2 regions of the Actinomadura monticuli genome follow, and region 2 is predicted to be linked to the other one. Evidence: riboswitches for the same ligand, from Rfam matches in the RefSeq annotation. Region 2 holds a riboswitch; the other holds the start of a gene.
The links. Region 2 has a riboswitch for S-adenosylmethionine ahead of SM611_RS05120 (aminotransferase class V-fold PLP-dependent enzyme). Riboswitches for the same ligand answer to the same signal wherever they lie in the genome.
Positions count from the first base shown of each region.

Region 1: another riboswitch for S-adenosylmethionine. It lies ahead of thrC (threonine synthase); the one in region 2 lies ahead of SM611_RS05120 (aminotransferase class V-fold PLP-dependent enzyme).

Region 1 covers NZ_JAXCEI010000001.1:295,778-301,914, forward strand. Annotated here, with positions in the region: gene SM611_RS01400 (DUF5959 family protein) at 1-111, opposite strand, end outside; gene SM611_RS01405 (MoaD/ThiS family protein) at 204-479, opposite strand; gene thrC (threonine synthase) at 493-1,737, opposite strand; SAM riboswitch class I at 1,754-1,895, opposite strand; gene SM611_RS01415 (cation diffusion facilitator family transporter) at 2,011-2,949, opposite strand; gene SM611_RS01420 (alpha,alpha-trehalose-phosphate synthase (UDP-forming)) at 3,095-4,594, shown strand; gene SM611_RS01425 (sulfotransferase family protein) at 4,682-5,704, opposite strand; gene SM611_RS01430 (RNA polymerase sigma factor) at 5,856-6,137, opposite strand, start outside.
Region 2 covers NZ_JAXCEI010000002.1:348,894-355,030, reverse strand. Annotated here, with positions in the region: gene SM611_RS05125 (SseB family protein) at 1-1,264, opposite strand, end outside; gene SM611_RS05120 (aminotransferase class V-fold PLP-dependent enzyme) at 1,366-2,625, opposite strand; SAM riboswitch class IV at 2,667-2,783, opposite strand; gene SM611_RS05115 (DUF8711 family protein) at 2,786-3,205, shown strand; gene SM611_RS05110 (transglycosylase domain-containing protein) at 3,236-5,806, opposite strand; gene SM611_RS05105 (FKBP-type peptidyl-prolyl cis-trans isomerase) at 6,051-6,137, opposite strand, start outside.

The DNA of each region.
Region 1 (6,137 bases), on a different contig from region 2:
CTCGATGACGCCGTTCAGGCCGCGATCGTCCTGGCCCGTGATGCGGAGGACGGCGCTGTTCCCGAGGTCGTCGGCGAGATGGATCGGTTCGACCGTGTCGTGCTCTGTCACCGCGCCATCGTAGGGCCGCCGGCCGGCCCGCGGGCCGGGGGGCGATCACCGGGCCCGGTCCCGGTGCAGTTCCGGGACCGGGCGGGTGGGTGTCAGCCGCCGGCCACCGCGGGGATGATGGAGATCTGGGCGCCGTCGGGGGTCGGGGTGTCGAGGCCGTCGGCGAACCGGACGTCCTCGTCGCCGACGTAGACGTTCACGAAGCGGCGGATCTTGCCGGCGTCGTCCAGGATGCGGGCGGAGATCCCGGAGTAGCTGGCCTCCAGGTCGGCGACGACGGCGCGCAGGGTCGTGCCCTCGGCCTTCACCTCGGACTCGCCGCCGGTGTAGGTCCGCAGGATCGTCGGGATGCGCACGGAAACGCTCATGGTGCTCCTTTTCTCAGGCGAGGCCGGCGGCGCGGAACGCCTCCAGGGAGGGGGCGATGTTCGCGGACGGCGCGACGACCGGGGCGACGGCGTCCAGCGTCTTCAGTCCGTCCCCCGAGTTGATGATCACGGTCTCGGCGGACGGGTCGAGGGTCCCGGCGTCGATCAGCTTGCGGAGCGTCGCGACGGTGACGCCGCCGGCGGTCTCGCCGAAGATGCCCTCGGTGCGGGCGAGGAGGCGGATGCCCTCGACGACCTCGGTGTCGGTGACGTCCTCGACGGCGCCGTTGGTGCGGCGGGCGACGTCCAGGACGTAGGGGCCGTCGGCGGGGTTGCCGATGGCGAGGGACTTGGCGATCGTGTCGGGCTTCACCGGGCGGACCACGTCGTGGCCGGCCTTGAACGCGGCGGAGACGGGGTCGCAGCCGGCGGCCTGGGCGCCGAACACGCGGTACGGCTTGTCCTCGACCAGGCCCAGCTTGATCAGCTCCTGGAACGCCTTGTCGATCTTGGTGAGCTGGGAGCCGGACGCGACGGGGACGACGATCTGGTCGGGCAGCCGCCAGCCGAGCTGCTCGGCGATCTCGTAGCCGAGCGTCTTGGAGCCCTCGGCGTAGTAGGGCCGGACGTTGACGTTGACGAACGCCCAGTCGTCCTGCTCGCCGGCGATCTCGGACGCGAGCCGGTTGACGTCGTCGTAGTTGCCGTCGACCGTCACGAACGTCCCGCCGTACACGGCCGTCGTGATGATCTTCTGCGATTCGAGGTCGGACGGGACGAACACCGCGCTGCGGATCCCGGCGCGGGCCGCCGCGGCGGCGACGGCGTTGGCGAGGTTGCCGGTGGACGGGCAGGCCAGCACCTTGAAGCCCAGCTCGCGGGCGGCGGCGAGCGCGACGGCGACGACGCGGTCCTTGAAGGAGTGGGTCGGGTTGCCGCTGTCGTCCTTCACCCACAGGCTCTGCAGGCCGAGGCTCTCCGCGAGGTTGTCGGCGCGGACGAGGCGGGTCAGGCCGGGCTCGGTGTTGGGCGTGTCCGCCACGTTGGACGGGACGGGCAGCAGCCCGCGGTAGCGCCAGATGTTGCGCGGCCCGGCCTCGATGGCGGCCCGGGTGACGCCCTGGAAGTCGTAGGAGATCTCCAGGGGGCCGAAACACTCCTCGCAGGCGTAGAAGGGCCCGAGGTCGCGGGTGGATCCGCATTCGCGGCAGACGAGCGCGGTCGCGGGTCCGAGGTCTGTGGCAGGCGTGAGTGCCATGAGGGCGAGGCCTTTCTCCCCATCTTCCCTGCGCCACCTTGGTCGCAGGCCGGAGTTGGCACCATCTCCCGGCCGGCCTCGCAGGATCGCGAGCGCGCCATAGCCGGGTGGTTGCCGGGGCTTCGCAGGGCCGGTCCCTCCACCCCTCTGGATGAGCGGTATTCAGTTGTCGAACCACGAGTGGTTTGAACTCGTATGCGTGACTTTACATGAACTGACCGGATGCCAGGCAGCCGCGTCCACCGAGTGAGACGGTACCCGGAGTGGTCTTGATCACGCGGGCGACTCCTTCCGGACGACGCGCTGGGTCGGGTCGAGGAACACGTGCCGGACGATCGGGAGCCGCTCCCGGAGCCGCCGGTCGATGTCCCCGGCGACGTCCTCGGCCTGGTCGGCGCTGATGTCGTCGGAGAAGTGGACCTTGGCGGCGACGAGCAGCTGCTCGGGGCCGAAGTGCATGGTGAGCAGCTCGTCCACGCCGGTCACTCCGGGGGATCGGAGGATCTCCGCGCGGATCTCGCGCTGCGCGGCGGGCTCGGCGGCGCGCCCGATCAGCAGCACCGTGCTCTCCCGGCCGATGAGGAAGGCGAGGCCGACCAGCAGCAGGCCGATGAGGACGGACGCGAGCCCGTCCCAGAAGTCCGACCCGGTGATCTGCCGCAGCACGAGCCCGCCGGCGGCGAGCGCGAGGCCGATCATCGCGGCGCTGTCCTCGAACAGCGCGGTCTTGAACGTCAGGTCGGGCGACCGGCGGACGTGCTCGACGAGGTCGTGCCCGGATTCGCGGGTCTCCTGCCGCGCCTGGTAGAAGGCGCGGATCCAGGACGCCCCCTCCAGCACCGCGCTGAGGGCGAGGACGGCGTAGGCGAGCCAGACCGCCGTCCCGGTGCCGCCGTGGCCGGTCATGGTCAGGATGCCCTCGAAGATCGAGAACCCGGCGCCCGCGACGAAGATGCCGAAGGCGGCGAGCAGCGACCAGACGTACCGCTCGTTGCCGTAGCCGAAGGGGTGGCGGCGGTCGGGGGGACGTTCGCTGCGCCGGAGCGAGGCGAACAGGAAGCTCTGGTTGAGGGTGTCGGCGATCGAGTGGGCGCTCTCGGCCAGCATCGCGCTGGAACCCGCCAGCAAGCCCGCGATCAGTTTCGTGATGGCGAGGATGAGGTTCGCCGCTCCCGCGACGAGCACGGTTTTCCTCGTCTCGGACCTGCTCATGGCGATCGGGTTACCCGACGCGCCTCCGGCTAACCGGCCGGATCCGGCCGGTTAGCCGGAGGCGGGGCCCTGCCGGAACGCGGTCGTGGCGGAAACCACGCGGGTCACTGTAGAGCGCCCCGGTCACAACTGAGACCCTGCCGGTATGAGCCAAGTGCTGGTGGCGTCCAACCGTGGCCCGGTGTCGTTCTCGCTGTCGGACGGCGGCGAGCTCACCATGCGGCGCGGTGGGGGCGGGCTGGTGTCGGGCCTGGCCGCCGTCACGGGCGCCCCACGCGACCCTGGGCCGCCCCGTCCTCCGGAGCCCGCGGTCGCCTCTTCGCCGTCCGGATCCGACCCGGACGTGCTGTGGGTGTGCGCGAGCCTCGGGGAGGCCGATCGGACGGCTGCCCGCCTTTCACCGGACGGCCGCATAGACCAGGCGGGCTACGACACCGGTGGCGCGGCGGTACGGATGCTGGACATCCCGGCGGCCACGTTTCACCGTGCGTACAACGCGGTGGCCAACTCGACGCTGTGGTTCGTCCACCACCTGTTGTACGACACCCCGCGCAGCCCGCATTTCGATGCTCGCGCACGGCGCGACTGGCAGTCCTACGAGGCGTACAACGCGGCCTTCGCCGACGCCCTCGCACGGGACGCGTCCCACGGCGCGAAGGCCGCGATCCAGGACTACCACCTGTCGCTGGCTCCGCGGATGCTCCGCGACCGGCGCCCGGACCTGAAGATCGTCCACTTCTCTCACACGCCCTGGGCGCCGCCCGAGTACTACAGGCTGCTGCCCGACGACATCGGCCGGCAGATCCTGCTGGGCATACTCGGCGCCGACCACGCCGGGTTCCTCACCGAGCGGTGGGCTTCGGCGTTCCTCGACTGCTGCGAACTCGTCCCGGGCGCGCGCGTCGACCGGACGGCCCGGACCGTCACCTGCTCGGGGCACACCACGCACGTGGGCGTCCACGGGCTCGGGGTCGACGAGGCGGCGCTGCGCAAGCGCGCCTCCCAGCCGGACGTCGCCGAACGGGCGCGCGCGCTGAGGGAGCAGGTGGGCGACCGCCAGCTCATCGTGCGGATCGACCGGACGGAACTGTCGAAGAACATCGTGCGCGGGCTCGCCGCCTACCGCGAGATGCTCGTCAACCATCCCGAGTGGCGCGGACGCGTGGTGCACCTGGCGTTCGCCTATCCGTCCCGCTACGACCTGCCCGAGTACCGCGAGTACACGGCGGCCGTCCAGCGGATGGCCGGGCAGATCGCCGACGAGTTCGGCACCGCCGACTGGGACCCGCTGATCCTGCAGGTGAACGACGACTATCCGCGGTCCCTCGCGGCCTACGGCCTGGCGGACGTCCTGCTGGTCAACCCCATCCGCGACGGCATGAACCTCGTCGCGAAGGAGGGGCCCGTCCTGTCGGAGGAGGGCTGCGCGCTGGTGCTGTCGCGGGAGGCGGGCGCGGCGTCCGAACTGTCCGAGGACGCGCTGATGGTCAACCCGTTCGACGTGTCGCAGACGGCGGAGACCCTGCACCAGGCCCTGCTGATGCCCCGCGCGGAGCGCGCCGCGCGCTGCGCCCGCCTGGCCGCCGCCGCGACGGCCCTCCCCCCGCAGCGCTGGTTCGCCGACCAGCTCGCCGCGCTCGGCTGAGCGGCCCCCGGCACGCTTCGGCCGGAAGGAGCACGTAAATGCGGCGTGCCGCCCTTCCCGGGCGATGAGGGCGGCACGCGGCAGGCTTCAGGTGGTGCTCGTGGACGCCGCGGCGGTCAGGCGGCAGTCGACCGGGTTCGGCTCGTGGCGCTGCTTCCAGCGCTCGCGCAGCGCGTCCTTGGCGTGCGCCATGCGGCGGTGGGCGCTGATCCGGGTAAAGTGGGCGAGCTGGGACGCGGGCGGCTTCGGCAGGCCGCTCGGCTCGTAGCCGTACTCGGCGAGCCGCTCGCCGAACGCGGCCTCCGCGAGGCTGATCTCCCAGGGGTCGAGCCGCTCGGCCCACGACCCGATGCGGCCCGTGTTGACGGCGTCGTGCGTCCGGCCGTGCCACCTCTTGCTGGACGGGACGGTCCGCCGCGCGAGGCCCTCGGGGCTCATCATCGCCGGGTCGAAGTCCTCGCCGAGGAACCCGCAGAGCCGCGTCAGCTCGTCGGCCGGGTCGGCGACGAGCCGCTCGTACTGCAGCTCGTAGTAGGTGTCGGGGCCGAGGCGCTGGGCGAGCCGGCGGCCCTGGTCGATCGTCTCGCGCCAGACGGACACGGCATGGTGGACGTCGCCGTCGTACCAGGGCATCTCCAGCAGCGAGGCGACGCAGTCGCGGCCGTCCCGGACGAGATGGACGAACTGCGCGTCCGGGAACATCCGCAGCAGCGCGCCCGCGTGCCGGGCGTAGCTCGGACGCTTGTCGCCCCAGCGCGCCTTCCCGTGCAGCCGCGCGTAGGCGCGGAAGACGGCGCCGATCGCGGAGCCGAGCGTGGGCGGCCCTGCGACGATCTCCTCGACGACCTCGGCGGCGTCCAGGCCGAGCTGCTTGACCTTGGTCGACCGGTCGCCGGTGATCCACTCCGCGAGCGCGCGCCTGTTCTTGCTCTCCGCGAGGTCACCGAACTCGCACCGTGCCGTATACGCGGGGAGGACGAACTTCGTCTCCCCAGGGATCGCGATGCGCGGATGCGAGTGCAGCATCAGCCGCAGCAGGGTCGTCCCCGAACGGGCGCAGCCGAGGACGAAGATCGGGCGGTCGTGGCGGGAGGCCGGTCCTGATGGCATGCACCGCATGCTGGTGCAGACGCCCTGGTCACAGCCCGCGTTCTTGACGCACTGTTACCGGCCGATGACCGACCTTTGACGGCTCGTCCGGTTCCGCCTCGGCGCTGACCGCGGGTGGGCGCGTCCGGCGCGCCCGGCGCGCCCGCCCGGCTCAGGTGTAGGACTCGCCCAGCGTCTGCCGTACCTGCTTGCGCGCCTCGTGGATCCGGGACTTGACCGTCCCGAGCGGCAGGTTGAGCTGCGCGGCGATCTCCGCGTACTCCAGCTGGGACACGTCGCGCAGGACGAGAGCCTGGATGAGGTCGGGCTTGCGGGCCTCCAGATCCTCCATGGCGTCCAGGATGTCGACCCGTGATCCGGCGATGACGCTGGTCCGGCGCGGGTCGGGACGCTGCTGCGGGAGCTCGCCCGCCTGCTCGACCGAGCGCCGCTT
Region 2 (6,137 bases):
TGGCGGCGTCGATCGGGGTGCCCGGGTTCAGGACGAGCGTCCACTCGGTGTCGGGCCAGGCGGCGACCATCTCGTGGAGGCTCGGCATGATGAAGCGGGACGAGCCGATCGCCTCGTTCATCCACTTCAAGGACGTGAAGACCTGGATGGACGTCCGGCCGTGGACGGGCACGGGCCGCCACGGGAAGTCGGCGTCGCCCGGCACGATGCCCCACGGGGTGTCCGCGTCGGCGGGCACCAGGACCTGGGCGGCGAGGACGATCTTGTAGAAGGTGTCGGTGTCGCCTCGGCGGGCGGCGTCGAAGAGGCGCTGCTCGATGTCGTTCTGCGGTTCGAAGCGCTCCGTCATGCGCTGGGCGGCGCGCTGGTCGGCCCAGGTGGCGAGGCCGGGGAGCTGCTGGGCGAGGACGGTGCCGCCGGCGGGGGAGCCCGAGTTGATGGCGAGCAGCCAGTCGTGGTTCGGCCAGTAGCGCAGGGCGACGGTGAACGGCAGCTTGATGTACTCGGTGCCGGCGCCGGACGCTTCGAGCAGGCGTTCCGGGGACGTGAACACCGGCACGACCGTGGAGCCGTCCACCTCGCGGGTCTGCCACGGGAAACCGGGCCGTCCGGGACGGAGCGCGAAGTCCATGTCGTCCGGGACGGGCAGCAGGACGTCGGTGCCGGCGAGGGTCTGCAGGAACAGGTCGTGGTCGTTGTTGGCGGCGGCGCGCAGCAGTTCGCGCTCGACGTCGTTGGCGGGCTGGAACTCGGGGCGGGGCGACTGCCGGGGCAGGTCGCGGTGCTGGTCGCGGAGCTCCTCCCATGGCGCGGGCGCGCGGCCGACCTGCGGCGGGCGGCCGTCGCCCTCGGCGACCTGGCGGACGAACCAGGCCGGCATCCGCGCCTCGATCGGCAGGACGGTGCCGACGCCGTGGCCGGGCGCGTCGATGGCGAGCCACCAGCGGGCGTCCGGCCACGTCTCGGCGATGTCGCCGAACCGGACCGTCATGAAGTGCTGGTACGACGGCCCGAGGCACGCCCGCATCGCCGACGCGGACGTGTAGGCGAGGACGTGGACGCGGCCGTCCTCCTCCTGGGTCGGCCAGGACGGCTGCGTCTCGTTGGCGAGCACGCCGTCCACCAGTTCGGGCGGGACGGGGACGACGAGCTCGCTGTCCGCGAGGAGGCGGAAGTAGCTCTCCTGGTCCCCGGCCCGTACGGTCTCCTGCAGTCGGTGTTCCAGCTCCGACGTGGGTCGCCACGCGTCGGCCACGGTCGCCACCCCCTGTTTCCTCCGTGCTCGTCCCCGCGCGACTGCCTACGCTACAGGGGCGAACAGGACCAAAGAGCATAATCATCTGACTGCCCGCGAGTGTCCGCAGGTCAGCGCGTTGTCAGCCCGGCGAGGGCGGTGAGCAGCCGGTCGATGTCCTCCTCGCTCGTCCCGATGCCGAGGCTGGCGCGGACCGCGGCGCCCCCGCCCGCCAGGTGCCGGACGAACGGGTGGGCGCAGAACCGCCCGTCCCGGACGCCGATGCCGTGCTCCTCCGACAGGGTAAGCGCCACGTCGCGCGCGTTCCAGCCGTCCACGGTGAACGACACGATCCCGACGCGCGGCGCCCGGCCGCCCCACAGCGACAGCTCGCGGACGTGCGGCAGCGCGGCGAGCCCCGCGCGGAGCCGTCCGACGAGGGCCTCCTCCCGGACGGCCAGATCGTCCCAGACGGGGGAGAGCGCGTCGCACGCGGCGGCCAGCGCGACGGCGCCGAGGACGTTCGGCGACCCCGCCTCGTGCCGCTGCTCGGCGGAGGCCGCCCACCGGGTCGTCGCGCCGACCGACGCGCTGGCGCCGCCGCCCTTCAGGTAGGGCTCGGCGGCGCGCAGCCAGTCGGCGCGCCCGGCGAGCACGCCGGCGCCGAACGGCGCGTACAGCTTGTGCCCGGAGAACGCGACGTAGTCGAGGCCGAGCGCGGTCATGTCGAGCGGACGGTGCGGGACGAGCTGCGCCGCGTCCACCGCGATGCGGGCGCCGTGCCGGTGCGCGACCCGCGCCAGCTCCTCGACGGGCCACAGCTCGCCGGTGACGTTGGACGCGGCGGTCACGACCAGCAGCCGCGACCCGATCGGGCAGGCGGCCAGCGCGCGGTCGGCGGCGGAGACCGCCTCGGCCGGGGTGGCGGGCGCGGGCAGCCGCACGGCCCGCCTCCACGGCAGCAGCGATGCGTGGTGCTCGGTCTCGAACACGACGACGCTCGTCCCGGCGGGTACGGCGCGTGCCAGCAGGTTCATCGAGTCGGTCGTGTTGCGCGTGAACACGACGGCCGCGCGCCGCCACGCCCCGACGAACGAGCGGACCGTCTCGCGCGCCTCCTCGTACGCGCCGGTCGTGACCTGGGACGCGTAGCCCGCCCCCCGGTGGACGCTGCTGTAGTACGGCAGCGCGCGGGTGACGGCCTCGTGCACCGCCTCCAGGCAGGGCGCGCTGGCGGCGTAGTCGAAGTTGGCGTAGGGGACGTGGCGGCCGTCCCGCAGCGGCACCGGGACGTCCGCTCCGATCACGCGCGGAATCCGGCGAACCCGGACCCCCTCGGGACGCGTCACAGCAGGGGTGGCGATGGGGGAGCGGGCGAGCAGCATGGGCATACCGGGACCTTCCGGGTCAGGGACCCCGGAACGACGGTCGGGATCCGCGCTTGCCGGAACGCGGTGCGGCGTCCGGCCAGGTCCTCACCCGGGGCACCCCATCGCGGACGAAGGGTTGCCGGCCAGCAAGCCGGGGCTTGACGCTGGCGCTCATGACCTCATGCGGAAGTATAGGCGGGTGCGGTCGGGGATCAAGCGGGAGGGCGCGATGCGGTACGGGGTGGTTCGGGCGCTGGCCGGAGGCGTGGTGGTGCTCGGCGCCCTCGGCGGATGCGGGGTGCTGAGCGGCAACTCCGGCCAGGTGTGCGCCGACACGAAGAAGGCGTTCCAGCAGTACATCACCCAGGTCAAGGGCATTCCGGCGGCCGAGCCCGCGCAGTGGCGGCAGGCGACCGAGCAGCTCGCCGGACGCCTGGACGCGCAGGCGAAGAAGGCCGACGACGGCGACCTGAAGAAGGCGCTCAAGGCGGAGGCGGGCAAGCTGCGCGCCGCCGCCCCCGCCGTCGGCACCGGCGACGTCTCCCAGCTCGACACCGTGATGCAGGAGACGCCGGCCACGATCGGCGAGGCCTGCGACTAGCCCCCGCCCGGCCGGGCGGGGGGCCGCGCGTCAGCCGGTCGAGCCGATCCGGCCGCCGCCGCCGTCACCGGGGCCGGGACCGCCCCCGTCTCCACCGCCGCCACCGTCACCGCCTCCGTCACCGCCTCCTCCGGGCTGGGTCGGGATGACGGTCGGCAGGTCGGTCGGCGGCGTCGGGATCTCGGGTTCTTCGGTGGTCGGCGGCGGTTCGGACGGACCGGTCGTGCGCGGCGGTTCCGTCCGGCCCGGCGTGGTCGGGCCCGTCGGCCGTTCGTAGCCGCCGCCCGGCCGCATCGACGGCGAGCCGAACGACTTGGGCTCGTAGTCCTTGATGTTGACGGCGTCCGACATGTAGGCCCGCCAGATCTGCGCCGGCAGCTGCCCGCCGTACGCCCCGTAGCCGGGGATGTTCAGCGGCTTGCCGTCGCTGCGGAACATCGCGACCGACGTCGCCATCTGCGGGATGAACCCGTTGAACCAGATCGCCTTGCCCTTGTCGGTCGTGCCGGTCTTGCCCGCGACGTCGCGGCCGTCAGGAAGCTGGGCGTTGGTCCCGGTGCCGCCTTCGACGACCTTCTGCATCGCGTAGGTCGCGTCCCGCGCGTTCTGCGCGCTCAGCGCCCGGGTCCCCTTCTCGGTGAACGTGCGCTTGTGGTCCTCGTTGTCGGTGACGGACTTCACCACGAACGGCGCCTTGTGCACGCCCTCGGCCGCGAACGTCGCGTACACGCCCGCCTGCTGGACGGGATGCAGCGACACGATGCCCAGCGGGAACGTGGCGGCGTTCCGCTGGTCCTCGTTCATCTGCGCCGCGGGGATGCCCATCTTCTCGGCCATCTTCGCGATCTTCTCGTTGCCGACGTCCCGGCCGAGGTTGACGTAGGCGGTGTTGATCGAGTGCTGGGTGGCGGTGACGAGGTTCACCGACCCGAAGCTCTCGTTGCTGTCGTTGTGGATGGACGACCCGGCGAACGTCTGCGGCGAGCTGCCGTCGTAAGTGGTGGTGAGCGACCGGCCGTCCTGCAGCGCGGCGGCGAGCGCGATCGGCTTGAACCCGGAGCCGGCCTGCGCCCAGTCGCCGAACGCGCTGCTCAGCGCCTCGTCCAGGTAGCCGCGCCCGCCGTAGAAGGCGAGCACCTGGCCGGTGGACGGGTCGACCGACACGGCCCCGGTGCGGATCTTCTTGCTCATCCCGTCCGGCGCGTTCTGCGTGACGGCCTGCTTCATCGCGTCCATCAGCCGCTTGTCGAACGTCGTGGTGATCTTCAGCCCGCTGCGGTTGATCTCGTCCTCGCTGTAGCCGCGGCGCTCGGTGAGCTCCTTCTTGGCCACGTTGACCATGTAGCCCTTCTGGCCCTTGAGGACGTCGGTGATCTTCTGCTTGTCCGGCGCGGGGAACTCCAGCGCCGCGGCGTCGGCGGACGTCAGGTAGCCGTCCCGCACCATGTTGCCGAGCACGGCCCGCCACCGCTGCTCGGCCGGGGCGCGCAGGGCGCCGCTCGGGTCGGCGAAGTTGCTCGGCTGCTGGATCGCCGCGGCGAGGTAGGCGCCCTCGGCGGGCGTCAGGTCCGAGACGTCCTTGTCGTAGTAGGCGTGCGCGGCGGCCTGCACCCCGTAGGCGTTGCGGCCGAAGTAGATCGTGTTGAGGTACTGCTCCAGGATCCAGTCCTTGGGCTTCTCCCGGTCGACCTTCAGCGCGACCATGATCTCTTTGAGCTTGCGGGTGATCGAGCGTTCCTTGCCGATGCCGCCGTAGTAGTTGCGGACCATCTGCTGCGTGATCGTCGACCCGCCCTGCAACTGCTGCCCGGTCACCGTCGACCAGAACGCCCGCGTCGTGCCCTGCACCGAGACGCCCGGGTCGTCGTAGAAGCTGCCGTTCTCTGCGGCGATGACCGCGTTGCGGGTGCTCTCCGGGATCTGGCCGAGCTTGACCGCGTCCCGGTTGATGCCGGTCTTCGCGATCTGCGTCTTGCCGTCGGAGTAGTAGAACGTGGGGCCCTGGGCGATCGCCTTCTCCTGCGGGGACGGGACGGGCGTGAACAGGTAGGCCAGGCCGAACGCGGCGATGCAGAACCCGATCAGGCCGAGCAGCGTGAACAGCGTCCGGCGCAGGAACCGCGACCTGCGGCTGCGCCGCTTCCCGCCGCCGCCACCGTTGCCGCCTGTCCCGCCGCCGCTTCCGGGCGGCGGCGGATCTCCGTGCTTGGACGAGGCGGCGGGCATGGTCTTGATATGACCGTTGGCCGGTGCTTCAACACCCTCGGACGGCGTTTCCGCGTCCGCGGACGGCGTTCCGTCCGCGAGAACGCCCGGTTCGTCCTGCACCGTTTCGGAAGCGCGTGATTCGCCCGCATCCTCGGCAGAGGCGGGGGATTCGCCGTCCTTATCGCCGTTCCGTGATTTGTCGTCCGCATCCGGGAATTCGGTGTCCTGGACGGTTTCCGCGGCCCCCCGGCTCGCTTCTCCGGCGTCCTCGGTCAGCGTGCCGGTGACCGTGCCCTCCGCGCCGGCGGGCTCCCCGGCCTCGGTGTCGTTGCGGTCCACCTCGGCGGGCCCGGCGGGCGCGTCGCCCTCCGGGACCTTTTCGCTGTCGCTCACAAGCCCCCCGTGATTAATGCGTTACCGACCATACCTGAGGGGATCCGTGCGTCGGCCGCCCAATGCGCAACCGCATGGCTTCCCGATAGGAGGACGGGCAATCCGTCCCGCCGGTTGTCGTGACGGACGCCGCAATATCAGATCTTCTCCGCGAACGCCGAACGGCGGGGCCCCGATCGGATGCCCCGCCGCTCGCACGCCGTCCCTCAGGCGATCCCGCCCGCGCGGCCGGGCCGCGCCCGGCTCACTTCTGGATCCTGGCGAGGATGTCCACGACGAACACCAGGGTGTCGGTGCCCTTGATCTTGGGCGGGCTGCCCTCCTTGCCGTA